One region of the Arsenophonus endosymbiont of Crataerina pallida genome, then DNA from elsewhere that is predicted to be linked to it. Evidence: predicted binding sites of a transcription regulator. Region 1 holds the regulator's gene; each other region holds the start of a gene.
What was found. Region 1 encodes CRP, which controls carbon source genes, mostly activating them, when cyclic AMP is high. Its sites were predicted from a motif close to ATGTGANNNNNNTCACAT; they were not measured.
Positions count from the first base shown of each region.

Region 1 (2,215 bases):
GTCACTAATAAAAAAATTATCCATAAAATAAGCTAACAACACAGCATTATATTTTTACTTATATCAATTTTTTATTCTTATAACCATTTTAAAGTTCAAACTATGCATAAAATTATCTTTTCCGTATATCATAATAATCGCGGTAATATTTTCTGGTTAATTATTTAATAACGTAATTATATTATAATGTTAATATTTATTTTTGCTATAATTTGATAACTTATGAAATAATATATTATTATTTCGGTTTAATTTTCAAATGTAATATTTACTTTGTCATACTTATTAATAAACACAATAAAACTAATCAACTTATTGCTAAAATATGGATTATTTGGTCTATACAACATGACTGAATCGAGACAGTAGAGACAGGATGCTTTTATTATGCTACAAAGCAAAAGCACATTTATAGTATGGTTAAGATCAATACCAAAAATTCCGAATCAATATACCCTATAGTTAATATTAACTTTTTCAAACTAAACAAGTTAGTATGCTATGTTAGAATTTTATAAGATAAGCCAGCCTTATGAAGATTGGTATTTTCATATTTAGGCTTCAATAACATTAGAGGATTAAGCGAATGGTTTTCGGCAAACCACACACAGACCCGACTCTTGAATGGTTTTTGTCACACTGCCATATTCACAAATATCCATCCAAAAGCACTCTTATTCATCAGGGCGAAAAAGCAGAAACACTTTATTATATTGTAAAAGGTTCTGTTGCTGTTTTGATTAAAGATGAAGAAGGAAAAGAGATGATCCTTTCCTATCTGAATCAGGGGGACTTTATTGGTGAGCTTGGATTATTTGAGGAAGGGCAAGAGCGAACAGCTTGGGTTAGAGCTAAAAGCGCCTGTGAAGTCGCTGAAATCTCTTATAAAAAATTTCGCCAATTAATACAGGTAAATCCAGATATTTTGATGCGATTATCAGCACAAATGGCTAAACGCTTACAAACAACGTCTGAAAAAGTCGGTAATCTAGCTTTTTTGGATGTTACAGGCCGTATTGCGCAAACATTATTAAATTTAGCAAAACAGCCTGACGCGATGACGCATCCAGATGGAATGCAAATCAAAATAACTCGCCAAGAGATAGGTCAAATAGTAGGATGCTCACGTGAAACAGTGGGACGTATCCTAAAAATGCTAGAAGATCAAAATCTGATTTCTGCTCACGGTAAAACCATTGTCGTTTACGGTACACGTTAATATTCTATAAACCAGTACCTACTTTTATGTAGTGTATTGGTTTTATAAACTTATTTATTGTTATTAATATACAATTAAATTATGAATATATAATTACAATAGTAATAAAAAATCGAATAGCTGAATAATGATACAACTTTAATATGATATTTGAAATTAAAAATAATCGAACTATCTATCATAAAATTTACTAGATAGTCAGAGTATAATAATCAAACCTTATTAAGTTTATTTTCCAAAAACGATTTTAATACTACCGCATTATTATGATCTTCGTCTTTGCTAGAAAAAAGAAGTATCAAACAGTCCGATTTTACTTTAAGCAATAAATGTTGCCAACTATCAGGATTATTTTCTAATTCTTCAAAATAAAGTCGCTTAAATTGAGTAAAATTTGCTGGATATTTATGAAACCATTTTCTTAAATCATTTAATGGAGCAACATTTTTATTCCATTCATCATAGCGAAGATCTTGTTTTTTAATACCTCTTGGCCATATCCTATCAACCAATACCCGATAGCCATTATTACTGGTTTTATCCGCATAAATACGTTTACAAATTATCATCTTTGTACCATTTTTTGATAATAAAAAATTTAACAAAAATTTCTTTTATTATGTTTAATAGTAGTCCTGTATCGATGATAAATACAAAAAACATATTTACTTTCTATATACTGCTTTTCCCCTATTGAGATTTACATTTCAAGCAAAATAAAACCTATTTTTCCAACGTTGATAGTTATACTTATCATTGAAATAAATAGCCAGACATGATCTAATTTGTAATAAATTAATACTTTAGAAAATTATTTAATAACTCATGTCCTTGCTCACTCAAGATGCTTTCTGGATGAAATTGGACGCCCTCAATAGGTAGTGTTTTATGCCGAATACCCATAATTTCATCAATATTTCCATCATGTAGCGTCCAGGCAGTAACCTCAAAGGTAGCGGGTAAAGTTCCAGCATCAATCACCAAAGAATGGTAACG
Region 1 covers NZ_OZ026540.1:1,061,955-1,064,169, reverse strand. The annotation lists gene AACL31_RS05355 (phosphoribulokinase) at 1-36, shown strand, start outside; gene crp (cAMP-activated global transcriptional regulator CRP) at 587-1,219, shown strand; gene AACL31_RS05345 (DUF488 domain-containing protein) at 1,432-1,788, opposite strand; gene AACL31_RS05340 (aminodeoxychorismate synthase component II) at 2,015-2,215, opposite strand, start outside.

Region 2 (2,215 bases), 650 kb from region 1:
TAAGCAACAAATTCATTGACCACTAACTTTTGCCCAATAAAAGAACCGGCAATTGTCGCTTCATGCCAGGGTATACCAATCAAATAGGCAATTAGCGCAAAGATCCAGCCTAAAATCAATTCTAATGATAAGCCTGGTATATGGATCCAGCCACCAATCACCGATAAAATACCGTTAAGTAACGCTATCAATGCAACAAATGCCAGCAACATCGCACCGACATTTAGAGCAAGTTGCATGCCGGAAGAAGCGCCAGTGGCGGCAGCATCAATAATGTTAACTGGGCGTTCTTCGCCGCTCGCCACACTGACCATATTCACTGCATCGTGTGTTTTCTCTGTCTCCGGTACCATCAATTTGGCAAATAACAATCCCCCCGGTGCTGCCATAAAAGATGCTGCGATCAGATATTCCATTGGCACCCCCATTTGCGCATAGCCGGCCAATACCGAGCCAGCAACCGAAGCTAATCCACCACACATAACAGCAAATAATTCAGAGTTTGTCATGGTGGCAATATAGGGTCTGACAACCAAAGGCGCCTCTGTATGACCGACAAAAATATTAGCGGTCGCTGATAGTGACTCAGTACGTGAGGTGCCTAATATCCATTGCAAAAGTCCACCTAAGATTTTGATAAAAAACTGCATAATACCAAGATAATAAAGTACGGCTATCAATGACGAGAAGAAAACAATGACCGGTAAGACACGTAAGGCAAAAATAAAACCACCACCGCCAAACAGTTCAAACATTTTATTAGAGACTAAACCACCAAAGACAAAATCCATGCCAACTTGTCCATAACCAATCACACTAGAGACTGCATCTGATACAGTTTCCAAAGTGCGGCGACCGGCAGGGATATAAAGAACAAATGTGCCAATTGCCATTTGAATAACAAAAGCACCAAATACGGTACGGAATTTAATTGCCCGACGGTTACTGGAAAAAATGATAGCGATGAAAATCAATACTACCATCCCTAGCAGGCTCATAATGAGTTGCATGAATAATATCCCTGTGTATTATATAACAAATGAAAATTTATATAGTTTAAAAAATAAACTGCCAGTTTAATGCGCAGACATTATAACGATTTCTCATTAATAACTGACAGTCGGTATCACAAATAATCATAACGAAAAATCACGAAAAAATAAATTTTGCGACACATATCACTTACGAAAAGCGATATTGCCGGCAAAAATTATCTAAAAAATACCATAATTATAATTAAATAACTTATTGGTATGATTATTTAGCCATATTAGTCTGCTCTTTTTTAATATTAAAGAGTTGCAAACTATTGTTATAAAGCTGTGTTGCAATTTCCTCTGCTGACTCTTGCCGAAGGTTACATAGTGCCTCAAATACCAAACCTATTCTTTCAGGACGATTAACCTGCCCCTGAAATCCAGCTAATGGCATATCAGGGGCATCAGTTTCAAGTACTAATGACGACAGCGGCAATTGCGCAGCTACTGCTCTGGTTTTCTTAGCCCGTTGATAGGTGATAACGCCACCAATACCGATAAAATAACCTAAACGGATAAAAGCATTCGCTTGCGACAAACTGCCTGCAAATCCATGAATGACTCCCTTTTTCGGCACGTCAAATCGTCTTAATAAAGCAGCTAGTTGATCATGACTTTTACGCGAATGAAGAATAACCGGTAAATCATACTGTTTAGCCAGCTGTAATTGCTGGATCAGCAATGCTTGTTGTTGCTTAACCGCAGCATTAGTAACAAAATAATCTAAACCTATTTCACCAATAGCAACACATTTATTGCTGTTTTGCTGCAATAATGCCACTAATTTAGCAAAATGATCAGATAAAAAATCTGCGATATACAAAGGATGAAAACCTAATGCGGCATACAAATGCGGATATTGTTGTGCCAGTGAATATACTCGCTCAAAATTCTCAATACCAACCGCCGGGACAATGATATCAGTCACGCCAGCTTTCACCGCGCGTGAAAAACTATCTTCAATATCATGGATAAAAGGAGGAAAATCAAAATGACAATGGGTGTCAACGAACATCAATGGCTAATCCTTCATCACCTGATTTTGGTTCTTCATCTTGTTGATTCGAAATTATCTCCGCAGACAAAGATGCCGAATTAGCAACCTGATTATTTTCAATAGAATACGGGTAAGATGCTAAATTATCAGTAGAAAAATAGTGTTTTAAACTAGTTAAAAA
Region 2 covers NZ_OZ026540.1:1,711,987-1,714,201, reverse strand. The annotation lists gene AACL31_RS09235 (NupC/NupG family nucleoside CNT transporter) at 1-1,010, opposite strand, end outside; gene AACL31_RS09230 (TatD family hydrolase) at 1,258-2,052, opposite strand; partial or broken gene AACL31_RS09225 (patatin-like phospholipase family protein) at 2,042-2,215, opposite strand, start outside.
Region 2: a site for CRP is predicted at 1,167-1,184, ahead of AACL31_RS09235 (NupC/NupG family nucleoside CNT transporter). Genes of this name have one in related genera too.

Region 3 (2,215 bases), 620 kb from region 1:
TTTATACTGCTGCTATTGTTTATATTGTCGGTTGCAGCAGTGAAAACTGGCGTAAAAATGAAGTCTTTGCTGTCCCATTGCAACCCACATTGCAACAAGAAGTAATATTGGCTCGTATGGAACAGATCCTTGCGAGCCGGTCGTTGTCCGATGATGAATATGCACAGCTTTTATATGAACGCGGTGTGTTGTATGATAGTCTCGGATTGAGGGCGTTAGCGCGCAATGATTTTACCATGGCGCTAGCTATACGTCCTGATATTCCGGAAGTTTTTAATTTTCTGGGAATATATTTTACACAGGCAGGCAATTTTGATGCTGCCTATGAAGCGTTTGATTCTGTTTTAGAGCTTGATCCAACTTACAATTTCGCGCGTATGAATCGGGGTATTGCACTGTATTATGGTGGGAGATATCGATTGGCGCAGGGTGATCTGCTGGCGTATTATCGACAAGATCCAAATGATCCTTTCCGCAGCTTATGGCTTTATTTAGTGGAGAAAGAGATAAAACCAAAAATGGCGCAAGCCAATTTGTTATCTCGTTATAACCAAGCGGAAAAAGGGCAATGGGGCTGGAATATAGTTGAATTCTATTTAGGTAAAATCAGTGAAAAAACATTGATAGTTCGTCTGAAAGAGAATTCAACAGATAACACTTCGCTCGCTGAGCATCTTAGTGAAACTAACTTCTATTTAGGTAAATATTACCTAAGTCTGGGGGATAATGATAACGCTATAGCGTTATTCAAGCTTACGGTAGCTAGCAATGCACATAGCTTTGTTGAGCACCGCTATGCTCTGTTGGAACTGGCTTTGTTAGGTCAGGCACAAGACGACCTTTCAGAATCAGGCTAACAGTAGCGACGAACATATCATCACTGCTTTTTTAAGTCTTCATCGATTGTGATGAGGGCTTGTTGTTCTTTTAATAACATAATTTGAGCCAGTTCACATTTTAAATGAAAATGACCGAAATTTTTTTCGCAGAGTTATGTAAACTGGCCGCCATAATAAATGAGGCACTTTTGCATGATTAATGAGACTGAAATCTCTTTTGCTGATTTAGGTTTATCAACACCGATTCTTTCTGCACTAAATGACCTTGGTTATGAAAAACCATCGCCAATCCAGCAGCAATGTATCCCCTATTTATTAGATGGGTGTGACGTATTAGGTATGGCACAAACCGGTAGTGGTAAAACCGCCGCTTTTAGTTTACCGCTATTACATAATATAGATATCACATTGAAAGCCCCTCAAATCTTAGTGTTGGCACCAACGCGTGAGTTAGCCGTACAAGTTGCGGAAGCCATGGGTGAATTCTCCAAACACATGCGTTCAGTAAATGTAGTCGCACTTTATGGTGGGCAGCGTTACGATTCGCAACTACGCGCACTAAGGCAAGGCCCGCAAATTGTAGTAGGAACTCCGGGCCGCTTATTAGATCACTTGAAACGAGGGACGCTAAATTTATCCCATTTACGTGGCTTGGTTCTTGATGAAGCGGACGAAATGTTACGTATGGGGTTCATTGAAGACGTTGAAAATATCATGAGTCAGATCCCAACCGAGCATCAAACGGCACTATTTTCTGCCACAGTGCCGGAAGCGATCCGTCGTATTACCCGTCGTTTTATGAAATCACCAAAAGAGATCAGCATTCAATCCAGTGTGACGACGCGTCCAGACATTACCCAAAGTTATTGGTCTGTCTATGGCATGCGTAAAAATGAAGCATTAGTTCGTTTTTTGGAGGCTGAAGATTTTGATGCGGCAATTATTTTTGTACGCACTAAAAATGCCACATTAGAGGTTGCTGAAGCGCTTGAACTTAGTGGCTATAATAGCTCGGCTCTAAATGGCGATATGAATCAAGCTCTACGTGAGCAAACTTTAGAGCGTTTGAAAGATGGCCGTCTTGATATATTAATTGCCACCGATGTCGCAGCACGTGGTCTAGATGTTGAACGTATTAGTTTAGTTGTTAATTATGACATACCGATGGATGCAGAATCTTATGTGCATCGAATTGGTCGTACCGGTCGAGCAGGTCGAGCTGGGCGTGCTATTTTGTTTGTCGATAATCGTGAACGTCGACTACTACGCAATATTGAACGTACCATGAAGCAGCCAATTGCCGAAGTTGAGTTACCAAGTTCTGTGCTTTTAAGTGAACGTCGCCAAGCTAAATTTGCTGAAAATATTCAAAAGCA
Region 3 covers NZ_OZ026540.1:439,212-441,426, forward strand. The annotation lists gene nlpI (lipoprotein NlpI) at 1-857, shown strand, start outside; gene yrbN (protein YrbN) at 968-1,039, shown strand; gene AACL31_RS02350 (DEAD/DEAH family ATP-dependent RNA helicase) at 1,032-2,215, shown strand, end outside.
Region 3: a site for CRP is predicted at 939-956, ahead of yrbN (protein YrbN). Genes of this name have one in related genera too.

Region 4 (2,215 bases), 1.1 Mb from region 1:
CATAATTGTCAGATAATGATATTCATATATACACCTAATTTATAAAAATAAGGCTAATTTTTATAAATTAGGCTGCACATAGTTAATGACAAAATTAATTCATTGAGCAGATTTCCAGCACCATAACTTACATTTATCTATTATAATCAAGCGGATTAGCTAACAGGAAAAATTTCAATTTTAAATTATTAATCACCCTATTAGACCATAAATTAAAATGGATATTGCTATTGCGGTCCTTAGTAAAAAAGTGTTTTTTACCTATAGAAATTGATTTTATGATGGATTAATAATTCATAAAACTTACAATTATTAGATAAATAAATTTATTAATATAGGTTTTATGACAATATCAATATCCCAAATTTTTATGAATACGTTATAAATATCAATGAGTTATGATGTTATTGCTCGTTTAAAGTAATCCGGGGAAAACAGATTTAGTGCCTGTAATGATAAACTCAATTCCAAGTGACATTAATAATAATCCCATAATACGAGTAATAACATTAATTCCCGTTTGACCTAAATATTTAACGAGAATTGTTGCTGAGCGAAAAAGTAACCAACAACACAAAGCAAAAAAGATACACGTTAGCGATAGACCAACTAAATTTTGCCATCCTAACCAACGAGAAGACCAGACAATACATGAACTAATTGCTCCAGGCCCTGCCATTAATGGTAATGCTAAAGGAACAACTCCAATACTATCACGAATGGCAGTTTCTGATTTTTCCTGTTTATTCTGCTTATCTTCACCTATTCGACCACTAATCATAGACATAGCAATGGCTGCAATAACTATTCCGCCAGCAATACGAAAAGAATCAATAGAGATACCAAATAATTTTAAAAAAACCTCTCCCACCAATAACGAAATACATAAAATAATTGCCACAGAAAAATTAGCCACTAAATTAGTGCGGTTTCTTTCTGTCACAGATTGATAATTAGTCATACTAATAAATACAGGCAAAATTCCTATCGGATTAACTAACGCAAAAAGACCTAAAAAAAACTTAATATAATTAGGAAGATCCAGTAAAGTACCAACCACAATTGAGTCCCTCAATCAAATATTAACGCTTAGCTAAAAATTAATTATTCAAAACAAATAATGTTTAGCCTAGCAGGAAAAACACTTTATCTTAGCGTAGCATACTTATCTAGCTAAAATTCAAAAACTAATTCCAATAACAAAATAAGTTTCTAAATTAAATACCATACAAAATTTTTCTAACTTAATTCTTCAATATTTACTTATATTGCTAATTGAAATTATTCTTATATAACTTATTACTGAATTGATTCAGTATGCACTTTTTTTGATAAAGATCACTTTAGCGCTATTTATAAATGGTAAGCTATATATCTATTGAGTTCTCATAAATATAATGAGCGTTTTTGCTTATTTTTATAATGTGAATTTTTTAAGTCAATTAGCTTACTAAAAACTAATTAGCACTTATATAATATGACACCTCATATTTAATTATATTGCTCCTAATCTAGGCTAATTGACTAAAAAAATTTAACATTTATTAGCAACTGTCTTGAACGTTAAAATTATGGAGAAACGTGATGGTACGACTCATTCCATTCTTCGTTCTTTCTGAGCATCGCGTTCAGGATAGTCAGCAGCTTGCGCATACAGGCGACCAGCGCCACTTTTTTGGCTTTTCCCGCTGCAAGCAGACGCATGTAAAAGGCTTTTATCACCGGATTAAAGCGAGTTGCTACAAGCGCGGCCATATAAAGTGCTGTTCGGACTCCGTCCCTTCCGCCAAATATGGTTCGCCGACCACGCATGGTACCCTAGTCCCGGTTTATGGGGGCAACGCCTACAAGCGCGCTAATAGCTCGCCTCGAGAGGCTGCCCAGTTCGGGAAGCTCCGCCAACAACGCAGCAACTGTCATGGTACCAACCCCTTTAATGCTGCTCAGCCTAGCGGCCAGATCCTTAAAGTGGTTCCTTATGTGGTTGTTCATATCCTCATCGATTCTGGCAAGTTCATCTTCCAGCGCCTTGATGATGATGTTGATGCTTTTTCTATTCTGTGGATGTGCGGTATACAGCCTATTACGTTCTGCCACCAACATTGTAATCAACTGGCGTCTGCGTACGACCATCGCAGCAAGAACCTGACGTTCTGCATTTGGCAGAGTCCGGATAAAGCGCTCTCGCTCCGGATGTCGATTAATAACCTCTGCC
Region 4 covers NZ_OZ026540.1:2,114,761-2,116,975, forward strand. The annotation lists gene AACL31_RS11435 (YchE family NAAT transporter) at 416-1,060, opposite strand; partial or broken gene AACL31_RS11440 (IS110 family transposase) at 1,570-2,215, opposite strand, start outside.
Region 4: a site for CRP is predicted at 1,327-1,344, ahead of AACL31_RS11435 (YchE family NAAT transporter). Genes of this name have one in related genera too.